4 regions of the Virgibacillus carmonensis genome follow, and region 3 is predicted to be linked to each of the others. Evidence: riboswitches for the same ligand, from Rfam matches in the RefSeq annotation. Region 3 holds a riboswitch; each other region holds the start of a gene.

Region 1 (4,285 bases), on a different contig from region 3:
TTCATACGATGTTTTTCCTGCTAAGATTAGTTCCTTTACCTGCCCTGTTTGATTTTTTATCTTAAAAATTGCATGGTCTCCTTCAACCTGGAGTGTCGCCTCTAATTCACCTGCAACAATGCCTCCACTACTGACAGAGGAATCACCGTTCTCGTTTATGTTTCCCTGGTTCTCGTTAGATTTGTCACTTGCTTCGTTAGTCTGCTCCTGTTGGTTGCAAGCAACTAATACCGTTATCAGAATTAAAAATAACGACAGTCGAATAAAGGGCATTAGCACATCTCCTTTAGCTCATTTTAAGCGAAATAATGCCGACCGTTGGTCAGCATTATTTCATATTAAACATTCTTCCTAATATACACCTACATTATTCCAAGCATTCGACACGGCATTGTATTCTGAACCATAGCCGTAGAAGTCAGCTGCAGATTGAAGTAATGCTGCACGTGTGTCGCTGAAGTTACTGTATGGTCCTAAGTAAACAGTGAGTGCACGATAGTAAATGTTCTCGGATTTTGATACACCTATGCTGGTGATCGTGTTGTATCCAGCCTTATTCGGTATTCCACTGTTCGTGTGAACACCGCCATTGTCAGCATTCGTATAAACGTAATCTCTCATATGACCAGGCTGCCCGTAAGCTGGTGGGTTGGAAAGACTTCTTAGTGCATCACCCGATCTTCCAGGTGTATAAACATCTTCTCCTAGTAGATAGTCTTCTCTTTCGACAAACACGGAAAACACATCTGACATCGACTCATTTAGTGCGCCAGGCTGGTCTTGATAAACAAGATCTGCTGAATAGTCGGTGACTGCATGAGTTAACTCATGTGCCACGATATCAAGTGCCCCTGAAAGTGGTGCAAATGTAGATCCGTCGCCGTCACCGTATACCATTTGTTGCCCATTCCAAAATGCGTTGTTGTAGTTGGAACCATAGTGTACTGTTGACCTTATGGTAGACCCGTTTCCATCAAAGCTATTTCGACCGAAAGTATCGTAAAAGTAGTCATATACTTCATCTGCATAAGCATGAGCATCTACGTCTGCTCCTTGTGAATTGCCAGTATAAGCATTATTGCTGTCAGCTGAACGATAGCCAGGTAAACTTGTCCCGTTGTTCGCTGTAAATGTTTCAATGACACCGCTCATTGGATTAGTTACATTATATAGGAAATAAGTTCCGTTTGATAAATAAGTATCTAATTCTTTATAATCACCAAGTACACCATACCCATAACCATCAGCCGCACCAGCATCTGTCACTGCATTGTACGAATCAACTACTGAACCATCTTTTGCATCGATAAAAATCTGCCAATTTCCAGGTTCAGGGTAAATGAATTGAAGTTCCACATGATAAGCTAGTTTATTAGCACCATCTTTCGAATAAACTACTAATTCTGCTTTTTCCGCTGTATTTTTCACGCTTGAATTTGACAGTTTACTAGCTTCTTTTAAAGCTTCCTTGTCTTCCTTCTTTGCTTTGGTTTCTTTTTTAGTCAAATCAATCGATTTCCATGCATGTTCAATCGCAGCATTTTTTGACAGGTCTGCTTTCATGTTAGTGTCCATTTCTTTAGCAACCTCAGGATGAACCTCACCCGTAACAGCAGAAACGATGTCCTTTTCATTCGTATGGACTGTAAACCTTGCACCGTAAACCGGAACGCCATCAACAGATTGCACAAACTCGTAATGCGTCATTCCAAGATCATCTTTCGACTTCTCTACAAATGTAAGGTCAGAGTTGGGGTCTAACTTGTAAAGCTCTTTATTATCTTTTAGATATTGCTTTACTTGGCCGACACCTTTTACAGGTTTTCCAGATAACGTTCCTGAAACAAAAGTTGGCACATTTTTGTCCTTATTCCAAACTACATCGAAATTCGACTTTGTCATCGCCTTCATTTCCTCAAGAGCCTTATCGCCAGTCTCGGCAGCCCCGGCAGTACCTGCAAAACCAGTTAAAGTTAAACTTAACGCTAAGGCTGTTCCAGTCATCGTTTTCTTCAGATTTCCCTTTTTCAAAATACATCACCTTTCCCTATTATACTATTTGATTTGCACGCTTATTACTATACATACGGCCGTATACCTAAACCTTAGCAAATTAATTAATAGTTTCATAGATTTATTTCCAACTTTCATGAAAACGGTTACAAAGCACCACACTCTCACCTTTAACAGGAAAAAAGTAGCAAAATGCGACAAATTTGATAGGTATATATGTTAGGTTTTTTGTATCCTGTAGTCTTTACATTACCTTCTTAACCCGTTAAGATATACATAGAAAAACTACATATTAATCAATAGCACTAGGGGAGCATTTTAACAGCTGAGAAGAACGACAGTGGTTCTGACCCTTTTACTCGAACTAGATAATACTAGCGTGGGGAAGTGAAGTCGAGGTGTATACTTTTCACAAAAGCAACTACATCAAACGAACTGCACCCCACACCAAGGATGCAGTTTTTTTATTTGGGCAAGTTAACCAAAGTAACGCGTTATTTTCTATAATATTTGGGCGGTGCCAGCCACTGCTCTCAACATTTGGAGGTGTAACATGTGAATGAGACTTGGGGGTTTATTGATACGGGCTTTAGTAGTGCTTCGGTTAATATGGCGCTTGATGAGGCATTGCTTAACTGGCATAGTGAAGGAAAAATCCCCCCTACATTACGGTTTTATGGTTGGTCAAAGCCTAGCCTTTCTGTTGGCCATTTTCAAAAAGCAGAGAGGGCTATTGATTTCGAGAACATACAAAAACACAGCTGTGAATTCGTACGTCGCCTAACCGGGGGTAGTGCTGTATTACACGACGACGAGTTAACCTATAGTATTGTAGTTTCGGAAAAGAAGGAATATATTCCATCCTCTATTCGCGCTGCTTACTTTGTTTTATCAAAAGGTATATTAGAAGGTTATAAACATTTAGGTATTCAGGCAGATTACGCAATTCCAGAGAAAAGACAGGAAAGAACAGATGTCTGTTTTGAAAAACCTGCCTTTTATGAAATGGTTGTAGCTGGCAAAAAAATCTCAGGAAATGCACAAACACGAAAACAAGGCGTTCTTCTGCAGCATGGTTCCATTCCAATGAGCATGAATAGAGAAATGTTATTTGATTTGTTCAAGTTTCCAACTGAAAAAATAAGGGAAACAAAACGTAATGCCTTTTCTGAAAAAGCAATTACCATAAATGAGATCACCAAGAAGCAACATACATACGATGATTTGAAAGAAGCATTTCGGAAAGGATTTCAATCCGAACTGAACATGGATTTTATACCACTTCAGCTTTCCGATAGTCAATGGAAAGAAGTTCATGATTTAGCAAAAACGAAATATGCCGGGGAAGAATGGAACTTATATCATCAGAGGAGTGTGTGACAGGTGGCAAAACAAGAAGAATACATACGTAAACCGGAATGGCTTAAAACAAAAATTAATACGAACAAGTCTTATAATAAATTGAAAAAGCTGATGCGAGAAAAGAATTTAAATACCGTTTGTGAAGAGGCACGTTGTCCAAACATTCATGAATGCTGGAGTGAGCGAAAAACCGCTACATTTATGATTTTAGGTGACACTTGTACCAGAGGCTGCCGGTTCTGTGCAGTGAAAACCGGTTTACCAAATGAGCTTGATTGGGGAGAGCCAGAACGCGTAGCAGAATCAGTAGCTATTATGGGCTTAAAGCATTCAGTCGTAACCGCTGTTGCTCGGGATGACTTAGAGGATGGTGGTGCTGCAGTTTTCGCGGAGACAGTACGTGCTATTCGCCGTGCAAATCCTGCTTGTACGATTGAGATCTTGCCTTCCGATATGAAAGGAGATTACGAAAGTCTTCATACATTAATGGACAGTGAACCAGATATTTTTAATCATAATATCGAAACAGTAAGACGATTGACTAAGAAAGTACGTGCCCGTGCGATGTATGATCGATCCCTGCAACTATTGAAACGGGTAAAAGAAATCGCACCAAAGACACCAACTAAATCAAGTATCATGTTAGGACTGGGTGAAACAAAAGAAGAAATTGTACAAGCAATGGATGATCTTTTAGCACATAACGTTGACATCATGACAATTGGCCAATATTTACAGCCAACAAAAAAGCATCTAAATGTTGAAAAATACTATCATCCAGACGAGTTTGCTGATCTCAGGGAAATTGCACTGAAAAAAGGATTCCAGCATTGTGAATCTGGACCGCTTGTACGTTCTTCTTACCATGCAGATGAACAAGTTAGTCAAACATCCGCACAACGCAGAATTA
Region 2 (4,285 bases), on a different contig from region 3:
AGATAAATCCAAGGATATTGGCATTCATGTTCATCTTAATAAGCCAGTAAATTCTGTAGTGAAATGTGAAAATGGCTATACGGTTAATTCGGATGAGGTTTCTTGGGATACTGATTTAGTTGTTCACGGTGCTGGACGAGTTCCTGCAATTGAAAAATTAGATCTAGAAAAAGGAAATGTTAAAAGTGGAAAGAGTGGTGTAACTGTAAATGAATTTTTACAAAGTTCATCAAATGAGCATGTCTATGCGATTGGTGATGTAGCAGATACGGAAGGACCGCCGTTAACCCCGGTTGCTAACATCGATGCAGGTACGGTTATCAGTAATTTATTAAAAGGAAATCAGAAGAAATCGATGTATAAAGGAACACCATCTGTAACGTACACTGTTCCAAAACTTGCGTCAGTTGGTATTTCTGAGGAGAAAGCGCGTGAGACTGGCAAAGATATTGATATCAATCATTTGGATACATCTAGTTGGTTCACCTATAGCAGAACCAACGAAACCCATGCTGCTGTTAAAATCATTACGGATAGAAGTAATGAGCTTATTTTAGGTGTGCATTTACTTAGTGATGAAGCTGATGAATTGATTAACTATTTTGCAATGGCTATTCAACTAGACCTGACAACTGATCAACTTAAAAACATTACTTTTGCTTATCCATCTGCGGCATCGGATATTGGTGCACTAGTCTAATCATTGACAAGCGGTATTAAGTACGATAGTTTTCCTATTAGTGTACTTAATAGGGAGTTGTTTTTAATTGGAAAACGTTTTAGTTATCGTTCTGGCGATAATCTTTTATTTATTGTTAAAAAGAATCATGCCGGTAATTGGTGTGAGACGTAAGAGCCCCTCTGAATTGCATGGCCATTTGAAGGATAAAGGTAAACAATTTATCGATGTTCGTTCAGCTGAAGCATATAAGCAAGATCATATACGTGGTTTTGAAAATATTCCATTGGGTGAGTTATCGTCAAGTATTGAAAAACTTGAGCGAAGTAATGAAATTGTTCTCATTAGTGATAACAAGAGGCAAATGAAAAAAGCGAGTGCAAAAATGAAAAGAAGAGGATTTCGATACGTTACAACTGTACAAGGTGGTATTCAAAGTTGGAACGAAGGAGGAAACAAATGATGGCCTCATCCGAATCAAATGAAGTTTATAAGCTCTATCAACGATTAATAGATGCATGGAATAATCGCGACGCAAATGAAATGGCGGAACTTTTCACAAATGAAGGTGAACTGATAGGGTTTGATGGGAGTTTAACAAGCGGTAGTGATGAGATTTATTCCCATCTCAAACCAATTTTTGAAGAACATCCAACACCACCTTTTGTGTATAAAGTTAAAGGGGTGCGAAAACTAGATTCAGATACAGAGATTTTGCGGGCTATAGCTGGTATGGTTCCGCCAGGACATTCAGATCTTGATCCTAATCTAAATACCCACCACACGCTCGTAGCTGTTAATAAAGATGGAAATTGGCAGATTGAACTTTTTCAAAACACCCCAGCTCAATTTCATGGTAGACCGGAATTAGTTGAAAAAATGACAAATGAATTAAGGGATATAGCAAATTAATAAAAATGGACTTCCGCACATAGGAAGTCCATTTTTTCATACTAATTTCTAAGTATCTTTATATATATAAACTAGGGTGGAGGTGACATTCGTGTGGGAAGAATTTAAAGCATTTGCAGTGAAAGGCAATGTTCTTGATTTAGCAATTGCAGTTGTAGTGGGAGGAGCGTTTGGGAATATCGTCTCATCTCTAGTCGATAATATTATCACGCCCCTGATTGGAATTTTGTTAGATGGTATTAATTTTTCCAACTTAATGTACAAGATCGGTAGCGCACAAGTTACGTATGGCATCTTTATTCAATCGGTGATCAATTTTGTTATTATTTCATTTACTATTTTTATATCTATCCGGTTATTAATGAAGATTCAACCTAAAGAGGACTCAGTTGAAAATAAGCCCCCAAAAGTTGATTCCAAAGAAAAACTCCTTATTGAAATACGTGATTTACTAAAAAACAAAAATAGGAAATAAGTCATTTATTATTCAACGAACTCCGGGGGTGACAGGCACCGACCAATCTGTTAACATAACTATGACAACTAAATAATGAAAGTTGTGGGGGGACCAGTGCATGCTGGTTGAGATTGTATCCGTTAGATACTGACCCTTGGAACCTGATCTGGTTGAAACCAGCGTAGGGAACATGTTCAGACGATAATGATAATGTATTTTCGTATGCGCCCTAGGACCGTTCCTATGGCGCTTTTTATATGTCTTTTTTATCATACATAATCCCTAACGCTTGTGAACAATCCGATCAATCCAAAACCCAAAGTACGGAAAAAAAAGAGGGGGAATGGAATATGAAAAAAGTATTACTAGCATTAACCTGTGTCCTTGTTCTTATTGCATGTAGTAAGGGCGATGAAACCAGCACGACAACAAAGAATCAAGAATTACAGGAAATATCGATTGTCCTTGATTGGACACCAAATACCAATCACACAGGAATTTATGTCGCACAAGCAAAAGGATATTTTGTTGATCAAGGTTTAGATGTGGAGATTGTTATGCCTGGAGAAGTAGGTGCAAACCAGTTGGTTGCCTCAGGTAAGGCCGATTTCGGTGTTAGTTATCAAGAGGGAGTCACCCAGGCCCGTGTGCAAGGCGTACCAATTGTATCAATTGCTGCTGTCATTCAGCATAATACTTCAGGATTCGCATCACCAAAAGAAAAGGGAATCGATTCATTAAAAGATTTTGAAGGTAAAACATATGGAGGGTATGGCGCTCCTGTGGAAAAAGCAATACTTTCCTCTTTAATGAAAAAAGAAAATGCTGCTATTGAAAAAGTAGACATCGTAAATATGGGTAATACAGATTTTTTCACAGCGGTAAAGCGTGATATCGATTTTGCTTGGATATATTATGGATGGACTGGAATAGAGGCAGAACTTCGAAATGTCGAATTAAACATGCTCTATTTAACAGACTACTCTGAGAAGCTGGATTACTATACGCCAGTACTTGCAACAAATGAAAAAATGATTGAAGAAAACCCGGAAACTGTGAAAAAGTTTATAGCAGCAGTTTCAAAAGGATATGGATTTGCAATAGACCAACCAGATAAGGCAGCGGAAATATTAATTGAAGCGGTTCCAGAAATAGATGCGGAATTAGTAAAAGCAAGTCAAAAATGGTTATCACCAAAATATCAAGCAGATGCAGAACAATGGGGAGTGCAAAAGCTTGAGGTTTGGGAGAATTATGCGGGCTGGATGTATGAACATGATCTACTAGAAAAAGAGTTGAATAGTAATGCAGCATTCACAAATGAATTTTTACCTAAAAAAGAGGAGGAGTAAGTATGAGCAATTCATTAGTAAGCATTCAAATTATACCAAAGACAAAAAACGGGGAGAATGTTATTCCATACGTAGATGCAGCGATTGCCGTCATAGAAGAATCGGCTGTTAAATATGAAGTTCATCCACTTGAAACAACCATGGAAGGAGACTTGTCAGAGCTCCTGGTGGTCATTGAAAAAATGAATGAAAAGATGGTTGAACTTGGGAGCGAAAGTATCATTTCACAGGTGAAAGTTTTCTATAAACCTAGTGGTGCATCCATGGATGAGTTAACGAAGAAGTACCGCTAATGAAAACTATGATGCAAAAAGGATGGAGACCTACAGTAGTTCTCCTCCTTCTATTTATATTATGGGAGGTGGGTAGTAAACTATTCGAAATACCGACATGGCTCCTTCCAGCACCGTCGCAAATTTGGCAAGTTGGTATTGATGAATGGCAAGGCTATCAGCACCATCTAGTATCAACGATAACATTAACATTGGTTGGATTTTCAATTGGAAGTCTAGTTGGAATAGTTGTTGCAAGCTGTCTGCACTTACTTCCATTGGTTAGAGAGGTATGTTATCCATTAATAATTTTATCGCAAAATATTCCTATTATCGTACTGGCACCATTACTTGTCATTTGGTTTGGTTTTGGGATGCTACCAAAGGTTATCATTATTACACTAGTTTGCTTTTTTCCTATTGTCGTAGCGGCATTAGATGGATTTAGGCAAACAGATCGTGATTTAAAGCATTATATGAAAATGGCTGGCGGAACAAGAAGCCAAATTTTTCGTAAACTCGAATGCCCACATGCGATGCCATCTGTTTTTTCTGGATTTAAAATATCCGCCACCTATAGTGTAATGGGGGCAGTAATAGCTGAGTGGCTTGG
Region 3 (4,285 bases):
CCTGCGAGTGCTAACTCATGGCGTGTGTATCCATTAGATAAGAAGCCTGTTAAAGGTAATGAAAAAGGATTTCTTAGGCCGTCCAAATTTAATGGACTCAACTATCAGGTTCTTGGAAACCCTTTAAAACACGTTTATACAGTCAAAACACGCGATTTTGGCACTGTAAACATATATGCACATCCGGAAACTGGAGCAACATTTAAGTGAAAAATGATGCAACTATTCTAAATCATCGGTATAATAGAATTAGAATTTTTACTATTGAGGAGAGATTGAATGGAAAAAACGTATGAGCTCACATGGGATTTGGATACTATTTTTAAGGGTGGTAGTGACTCAGAACAGTTCGACTCTTACCTAAAAGAGATTAAAGCTTCGATGGAAGAACTTTTAGGTTCCGTTCAACAATTTAATCCGACTAGTGGTCGTGCAGACACGTTAATTGGTATTGTTGATCGGTTTGAGGTTACGATGAAAAAACTGCGAGAAGCTTTTGCTTACATAAGCTGTTTAAGTGCGCAAGATGTAAAAGATGCAAAGGCTAGTATGTTAGTAGGAAAGCGCAGTGAACTAAAAGCAGAAATGGATGCAATCCGTACAAATCTTGATCAAAAATTAGTGCAAATAGATGATGCGAAATGGGAAGAACTTTTGACACACTCAACACTTAACGAAGTATCGTTTGTATTAAATGAGAATAGAAATAAAGCGAAAGAACAATTATCTGTAGATCAGGAAGTAATGATCAATGACTTAGCTGTAGATGGCTATCATGGCTGGAGTCAAATGTATGATGCATTAGTTGGGAACATGAGTGTTGAACTTGAAATAGATGGTGAGCGTAAGTCCTATTCAGTTGGGCAGGCGTCCAATAAATTAAGCAATCCTGACCGTGCCGTTCGTGCACATGTTGCAGGACAGATTGACAAGGCTTGGAAAGCTAATTCAGATCTTTTTGGACAAACGCTCAATCATTTAGCTGGATTTCGTTTACAAAAATATAAGCATCGTAAATGGGATTATGTTTTGAAAGAACCACTCGAAATTAATCGTATGAAAAAAGAGACGCTTGATGCGATGTGGAAGGCAATTACCGATTATAAGCAGCCATTTGTAAAATTTTTACAAAAAAAGGCTGACTTATTAGGACGTGAAAAGCTAAGCATGTTTGATATTGGTGCTCCTCTTTCAGATTCTGTTGAAACAAAAACGTTCTCAGAGGGCGCCGATTTTATTGTGAAACATTTTCGCACCTTCAGTCCAAAAATGGCGGACTTTGCACAAATGGCGTTTGATAAGCGGTGGATTGAAGCTGAAGATCGTGCTGGGAAAAGACCTGGTGGATTTTGTACAAGCTTTCCAGATAGTGAGCAAACACGGATTTTTATGACGTATTCGGGAACATCCTCTAACGTTGCAACATTGGCCCATGAACTTGGTCATGCTTATCATCAACATGTGATGAATGATATTCATGGTTTAAATCAAGGGTACGCAATGAATGTCGCAGAAACGGCTTCCACCTTTGCTGAGATGATTGTAGCGGATGCATCTGTAAAGCATGCAAACGATGATAAGGAAAAAGTGTCTTTACTAGAGGATAAAGTGCAGCGTGGTGTAGCATTTTTTATGAACATTCATGCTAGATTTTTATTTGAAAATCGCTTTTATGAAGAAAGAAAACAAGGCATGGTATCCGTTAAGCGATTAAATGAATTGATGGTAGAAGCGCAAAAAGAAGCGTATTGCGATGCTATTGATGATTATGATGAAAACTTCTGGGCTTCTAAACTGCATTTCCATATCACTGGTGTACCATTCTATAACTTCCCGTACACATTTGGCTATTTATTCAGTCTTGGCCTGTATGCACATGCATTAGAATCTGACGGAGACTTTGAAGAGGACTATATAGCATTGTTGCGTGACACCGGTCAAATGAATGTTGAGGACCTGGCAGCAAAACATTTAAACATTGATTTAACGAAGCCCGATTTCTGGGAGAGTGCGATGAAGCTGTGTGTCAAGGACGTTGAGGAATTTCTCGATTTATCCTGATACATTAGTATTGTTAAACTACTAGAAATTCGTTATAATAAATGTAATGAAAAAAGCAATATAAAAAGCCTACAGGGGGAGCCATTTGGCTGAGAGTGAACATATATTTGTTCTGACCCTTTGAACCTGTTAGTTAATACTAGCGTAGGGATCGTGACTTTTTTGATGGATAAAAAGCAGTGCGCGAGGAATCCACCATCAGGAAACTTCCCCTAGGCATTGCTTTTTTTGTTTGGAAAAAATAGGGGAGGTAATAGTTTTGCGTTCAAAAAAGATTTTATTTTTAATTGAGGTATCCATTTTTACAGCATTAGCACTCGTATTAGATTTAATTCCATTTTTGTCGTTTAAAATCTGGGCTCAGGGTGGATCGATTTCACTGGCGATGATTCCGGTCTTTATTGTTGCATTTCGGTGGGGGATCAAAGGCGGTTTGTTGTCCGGGTTCCTCTGGGGAGTTTTACAGGTGGCGACAGGTACGGCTTATATTTTAACCCCAATCCAAGGAGTCTTGGATTACGGGGTTGCTTTTACTGTTTTAGGTTTTGCTGGGATTTTTGCTAATAAAGTACAAAAAGCAGTTAAAGATAGTCGTACAAAAAAATACTTAACATACATCATGTTCGGCGTATTGTTGGCTTCAAGTCTACGTTTTATTGCCCATTATATTGCGGGTGTAGTCTTTTTTGAGTCTGCAATCGATGGGCAAACGGTCTGGATGTATTCGTTACTATACAATATATCCTACATGATACCATCATTTATTATTTGTACTGTCGCTGTGTTCCTCTTGTTCCACAAACAGCCAAGAACATTGTTAAACGCAGCTTAATAAAGTTACTCAACAAATGACAGCCTTGATTCTTATCAAGGCTGTCATTTTTGTTGTATACTGTCTATAAGAGGTGATGTTAATGCGTGAGTTAATTGGCGTGTGCCAATCATGTGGTAACAACGTGTATTGTGAGAATGGATTTTTTAATGGCCATCAAGAAAATGGTAAGCTTTTATGTAGTGAGTGTGCTGAAAAATTAGATAATGAGAATGGGTAGGCAGCCTTTTTTTAATAAGGTTGCCTTTTTGTATGCTACATACTGATGAAACCGTAAAAGTTACTGATGATCGATACGGGTCACAAGAAATAATAGAATATGTACTACCCATAGAATCGGGAGCTTTCTTTCACTCAATCTTGTAAAAGTGCATAGGCTATAGCACATTCAAAAATAAAGGATGTGAGAAAGGAAGTAGAAATATGGAATTAACCGTTTCACATTGGTTATATGGATTTTTTACGTTAGTAATTATTGGAACCATGATTTTCAAGAAGGGTGTTGTACTTCCCACCTTACTTGGAACGTTCGTGATTGCGTGGGTGTATAAAGGGAGCTTGGTTGATGGATTTACCGCAATCTTCAATGCCAACCTTGTTGCAGCAACGGAACTATTCAGTATCTTCCTAATCATTACATTTATGATGGCATTACTTCATGCTTTACGAGATCTTGGTGCGGATCGGCGAATGATTCAACCAATTCAAAAAATGATGGTTAATGGTCATGTATCGTTTTTCGTTTTAATCGGGGTAACGTATGTCATTTCGTTATTTTTCTGGCCAACACCTGCTGTACCGCTTATTTGTGCGTTATTGGTTCCTGCAGCTGTTCGGGCGGGCCTTCCAGCCATGACAGCTGCAGTGGCAATTGCTTTGGCTGGGCAAGGAATGGCACTTTCGTCTGATTATATTGTACAGGTAGCTCCAAGTTTATCTGCCAAGTCAGCTGGCATCAGTACTGCAGCAGTAACAGATACGGCGTTAATTTTATCACTGATCACTGGTGGTGTAGCAATTCTATTGGCTTATCTCATGTATCGTAAGACAATTCGTAAAAAGGACAGTCCACTAATTGCAGAGGATTTAGCAAGACTGGAAACAGCAACTGAATCTACAAATATGCCCCATGGTGCACATTTATCAACATGGAGTAAGGTATTTGCAATAGTGGTACCAGTATCCTTGTTGGCAGTAGTCATTTATATGATCTCCACAAAATTAACGTCTGGTCGTATGAGTGGCTTTGAAGGTGGTGGTGGTGCAGCATTTATCGGGGGCGTTGCTGTTATCTTATTACTACTTGCGACAGTTGCGTTTGGTAAGCATCATGCACTGGATTACGTTAGTAATCACATTACAGAAGGATTTATTTTTGCCTTCAAGGCGATG
Region 4 (4,285 bases), on a different contig from region 3:
AGTGGAAAGGGTTAGTGGTATCGAATATGGAAAGCCTGTCACTATTGGAGATAGTGTATGGATTGGCGGGAAATCTGTTATAAACCCAGGAGTGACAATAGGAAACAATGTCGTTGTAGCTTCGGGATCCATCGTTACCAGAGATGTTCCGGATAATGTTGTGGTGGGTGGGAATCCTGCGAAATTAATTAAGCATATTAATTGAATGGACATGAGAGGTCGGTATTGAAGATAAGCATCTTACGGAAGAAGATGGAAATGTGAAACGAAGATTTTGGTTAGAAAATAGATAAGGGGGTTTGTAAAGTTGAGACGAGTAGATGTTGCTTATTCACTTATCCATGATGAAGTGGAAAATAAAGTATTAATGGTGAAAAACAATAAATATAATAACTGGTCGTTGCCTGGAGGAGCTGTTGAAGCAGGCGAAACTTTGGAGCAAGCTGCTGTCCGGGAAGCGAAAGAGGAAACAGGATTAACGGTAGAAGTTAACGATATCGTTTCAGTGAATGAAGCTTTTATGACGAAAGATGATCACCATGCCTTATTTATTACCTATAAGGCAAAAATTGTTGGTGGGGAACTTGCAATTCAAGATACCGATACCAGTGTTGGTATTTCAGAAGTGAAGTGGGTAGATTTGAATACAGCAGCTGAATTAATGCCATATCATAAGAATGGCGTGAAGGTCTTGTTGGCATCATCGATTCCATATGTGTTTCAAGGGGTGAGGAATTAAATGCTATTTAAGTTTTCAATCATGACTCAAGAACAAGCGGAGGAAATTGCATATAGCTGGCATTATGGTGGTGAATATTCTTTTTATGATATACAAGCAGATGCGGAAGATTTTCTGGAGTTCATTGATCCGGAACAACGTAGTGAATCGACGTTTGTTGTGCAGGACGGGAATAAAGTAATTGGCTTTTTCAGCTTTCATAAAACAGATTCAACCACTGTGGACATTGGGTTAGGAATGAGGCCTGACTTAACAGGGGATGGTAATGGGTTAGACTTTTTAGAGGAAGGCCTTGCTTTAGCTAAAACAAAGTATAACCCAGATAAAATCACACTATCCGTAGCCACCTTTAATCAAAGAGCAATAAAGGTTTATAAGCAAGCTGGTTTTGTAGAAGTAGAAACTTTTATGCAGGAAACGAATGGTAGTAGGTTTGAATTTGTAAAGATGGAGCTGCAAGTCAGATAGGTAATGAATGTTGGTCACGATAAAGTGAATAAAAAAGAAGGTAGGGTATGTTTTTTTGGAATTAAAACGGTTTGAAGAAAATATGATTAATGAGGTTGTTACTTTATTTAGAGGAACGATCTTAACAATAAATAGAAAAGATTATTCAACGGAACAGGTCAAGGTATGGGCTAATAACTCCCAGCCACTTGATGAATGGGTAGATCGCTTAGAAAAAACCACTACATATGTTGCAATTATCAATGGTGGAATAGTAGGTTTTGGCAACCTGACTGAGGATGGTTGGATTGATTTGCTGTATGTACATAAAGACCATCAAGCAGAAGGTATTGGTTCAGAGATTATTACACGGCTCGAATTTGACGCGAAGCAGCATCACATTAATCGTTTATCGACTGACGCAAGCATTACAGCGAAACCCTTTTTTCTTTCTCGAAGTTATCATGTACTTGCGACGCAAACAAAAATAGTAGATGGGTTTAGCTTTATCAATTATAAAATGGTCAAAACTATTTAACAGGAGGATTACCCTATGCACAATCCTATTAAAAGCAAGATCAACACGATTTTTGTTCATGTCAGTGATTTAGCTAGATCGGTAGAATGGTATGCGAGATTGCTGGGAGAAGCTTATGAACCATCAGAAGTTTCGAAGCCGGTCTTTAATCTGAAAATTAACCACCATACAGGTTTAACATTGGATGCTGGACCAAAGGGTGAGAAGAAAATAATTAATCCTTCTCCATATCCACTGTTTAATTTTCACACAGATAATATCCATGATTCCTATCAATTTGCGAAAAACCTTGGTTATCAAATTGATTCAGTTATCGTTGAATTTGATGACTTTTCTTTTTTTACCTTAAAGGATCCTGATGACCATACTATCATGATTTGTACCGGATAACAGAAATAGTCCATTTATCGAATTGACAAAAAAAGGTATACGTGTTTAAGTAAGGTTATAACTTAATAGAAAGTCCACTAGGGGTGCCATTTTGGCTGAGATAAGGAAATTCTTAATCCCTTTGAACCTGATCTAGTTCATACTAGCGTAGGAAAGTGGAGGTCGGTTGTATCAAAGACAACTTTGTATAAATACAAACCACTCCAATTTCTGGGGTGGTTTTTTGTTTAAAAAATACTCCGCATCAGATTCTTCACTGCCCCTATTGGATGTTCAATTCTGAATGAAAGGGGCTCTTCTCTATGAAACATTCTATTCCAACCGTACTTACCATTGCAGGCACCGATCCAACAGGAGGTGCTGGGATACAGGCTGATTTAAAAGCTTTTCAGGAGCGTGAGGTTTATGGGATGAGTGTTGTGACATCGATTGTAGCACAAAATACGATTGGCGTTCAGGATGTAGAGCACTTACCCACTAATTTTATCCAGAAACAAATCAAAAGTGTGTTAGCGGATATCTCACCAGATGTAGTCAAAACAGGAATGATTGCCACTTCAGAGATGATGGTGGTTATAGCAGAGGCAATTGAGAAGCACTCGATCCCCTATGTGATTGACCCTGTAATGGTTGCAAAAAGTGGTGACCATCTGATGGACGTCAATTCGAAACAAACAATGATTGAACGGCTATTACCACTTGCAACAGTTGCTACGCCAAATGTACCAGAGGCAGAAGTGTTACTCTCTGAATCTATCAAGTCCGTAGCAGATGCTGAAGATGCAGCGCGGCGTATTGTTCATGAGCTTGGTGCGAATGCGGCGGTTGTGAAGGGTGGTCATCATTTTAGCGAAGAAGCGGTTGATGTTTTATATGACGGTGCTGACATACACAGGTTTCCCACTGCGCGAATAGATACCAAACATACACATGGAACAGGGTGTACGTATTCCGCGGTCATCGCGGCTGAACTCGCAAAAGGGAATTCTGTTTATGATGCAGTGAAGACAGCGAAATTATTTATCACAGATGCTATTCGCTTTAGCTTAAAACTTGGAAAAGGAAATGGTCCAACAAACCATTGGGGTCATCGTTTACAAGGATTGCCAGAAAGGAATAGGAGGATTTTTCAATGAACTATCTTACACAGATCAAAAATCAAAAACCGCTAATTCATAATATCACGAACACGGTTGTTGCTAATTTTTCAGCGAATGGATTATTGGCGTTAGGCGCTTCACCTGCTATGGCAAATGCCCCTGAAGAAGCGGCTGAAATGGCATCACATGCGGATGCGCTCGTATTAAATATTGGCACATGTACACAAGATCAGGTTAATGCGATGATTTTTGCAGGAAAAGCGGCCAATAAAAAAGGCATACCAGTTAGTTTAGATCCAGTAGCAATTGGTGCGACATCTTTTCGTACGAGTGCAATCAAACAAATTTTATCCAAAGTTGATGTGTCAGTTATCCGTGGTAATGCTGGAGAAATAGCTTTACTAGCAGGGTTGGATGCCGAAATAAAAGGTGCTGATACCTTAGTAGATGAAATTGACCCTGAAGCAGCCACACATGTTGCTGGAAAATATAAGGCGGTAGTTGTTGCAACAGGAAAAGTCGATACCATCACTGACGGGTATAAGTATACGCAATGCACAAACGGGGTAGCAATGCTTCCAAATGTTACAGGAACCGGGTGTTTATTAACGGCAATTGTTGGTGCATTTCTTAGTGTAAGTAGAGATTTCTATGATGCGTCTGTGCAAGCAGTGTGTAGTTATGGTGTAGCAGCAGAGTTAGCAATGGAGCACTGTAAGGGTCCGGGAACGTTTTTACCATCCTTATTGGATGAATTGTATACCTTAACTGAAGAAAAGGTTAAGGCAAAGGCAAGTCTTCGCGAGCTCACTTTAAAAGGAGAATAAAGCAGATGGTAGATAAAAAAAGTCTTCGCTTATATTTTATTATGGGTAGCACAAATACAATAGAGGATCCTGCATATGTTCTACAACAAGCAATTGATGGGGGTATTACAATTTTTCAGTATCGGGAAAAGGGGCTTGCCGCCAAAACGGGTGTTGAAAAGTATAAGTTAGGGATTGAACTTCGTAATATTTGTCTGAATAATAATGTTCCGTTCATTGTGAATGATGATATTGCCTTGGCCAT

The links. Region 3 has a riboswitch for thiamine pyrophosphate ahead of thiT (energy-coupled thiamine transporter ThiT). Riboswitches for the same ligand answer to the same signal wherever they lie in the genome.
Region 1: another riboswitch for thiamine pyrophosphate. It lies ahead of AC3G7N_RS13235 (lipoate--protein ligase family protein); the one in region 3 lies ahead of thiT (energy-coupled thiamine transporter ThiT).
Region 2: another riboswitch for thiamine pyrophosphate. It lies ahead of AC3G7N_RS10635 (ABC transporter substrate-binding protein); the one in region 3 lies ahead of thiT (energy-coupled thiamine transporter ThiT).
Region 4: another riboswitch for thiamine pyrophosphate. It lies ahead of thiD (bifunctional hydroxymethylpyrimidine kinase/phosphomethylpyrimidine kinase); the one in region 3 lies ahead of thiT (energy-coupled thiamine transporter ThiT).

The regions. Positions count from the first base shown of each region.
Region 1 covers NZ_JBYQFJ010000016.1:39,139-43,423, forward strand. The annotation lists gene AC3G7N_RS13225 (BsuPI-related putative proteinase inhibitor) at 1-273, opposite strand, end outside; gene AC3G7N_RS13230 (M4 family metallopeptidase) at 352-2,016, opposite strand; TPP riboswitch at 2,311-2,416, shown strand; gene AC3G7N_RS13235 (lipoate--protein ligase family protein) at 2,569-3,393, shown strand; gene lipA (lipoyl synthase) at 3,397-4,285, shown strand, end outside.
Region 2 covers NZ_JBYQFJ010000011.1:24,226-28,510, forward strand. The annotation lists gene AC3G7N_RS10615 (dihydrolipoyl dehydrogenase family protein) at 1-700, shown strand, start outside; gene AC3G7N_RS10620 (rhodanese-like domain-containing protein) at 768-1,142, shown strand; gene AC3G7N_RS10625 (SgcJ/EcaC family oxidoreductase) at 1,142-1,591, shown strand; gene mscL (large conductance mechanosensitive channel protein MscL) at 1,683-2,066, shown strand; TPP riboswitch at 2,143-2,253, shown strand; gene AC3G7N_RS10635 (ABC transporter substrate-binding protein) at 2,399-3,400, shown strand; gene AC3G7N_RS10640 (thiamine-binding protein) at 3,403-3,693, shown strand; gene AC3G7N_RS10645 (ABC transporter permease) at 3,693-4,285, shown strand, end outside.
Region 3 covers NZ_JBYQFJ010000014.1:10,849-15,133, reverse strand. The annotation lists gene AC3G7N_RS12185 (N-acetylmuramoyl-L-alanine amidase family protein) at 1-210, shown strand, start outside; gene AC3G7N_RS12180 (M3 family oligoendopeptidase) at 280-2,061, shown strand; TPP riboswitch at 2,126-2,230, shown strand; gene thiT (energy-coupled thiamine transporter ThiT) at 2,321-2,893, shown strand; gene AC3G7N_RS12170 (hypothetical protein) at 3,317-4,285, shown strand, end outside.
Region 4 covers NZ_JBYQFJ010000049.1:3,862-8,146, forward strand. The annotation lists gene AC3G7N_RS19615 (maltose acetyltransferase domain-containing protein) at 1-205, shown strand, start outside; gene AC3G7N_RS19620 (NUDIX hydrolase) at 308-739, shown strand; gene AC3G7N_RS19625 (GNAT family N-acetyltransferase) at 740-1,207, shown strand; gene AC3G7N_RS19630 (GNAT family N-acetyltransferase) at 1,263-1,724, shown strand; gene AC3G7N_RS19635 (VOC family protein) at 1,740-2,114, shown strand; TPP riboswitch at 2,184-2,285, shown strand; gene thiD (bifunctional hydroxymethylpyrimidine kinase/phosphomethylpyrimidine kinase) at 2,417-3,250, shown strand; gene thiM (hydroxyethylthiazole kinase) at 3,247-4,041, shown strand; gene thiE (thiamine phosphate synthase) at 4,047-4,285, shown strand, end outside.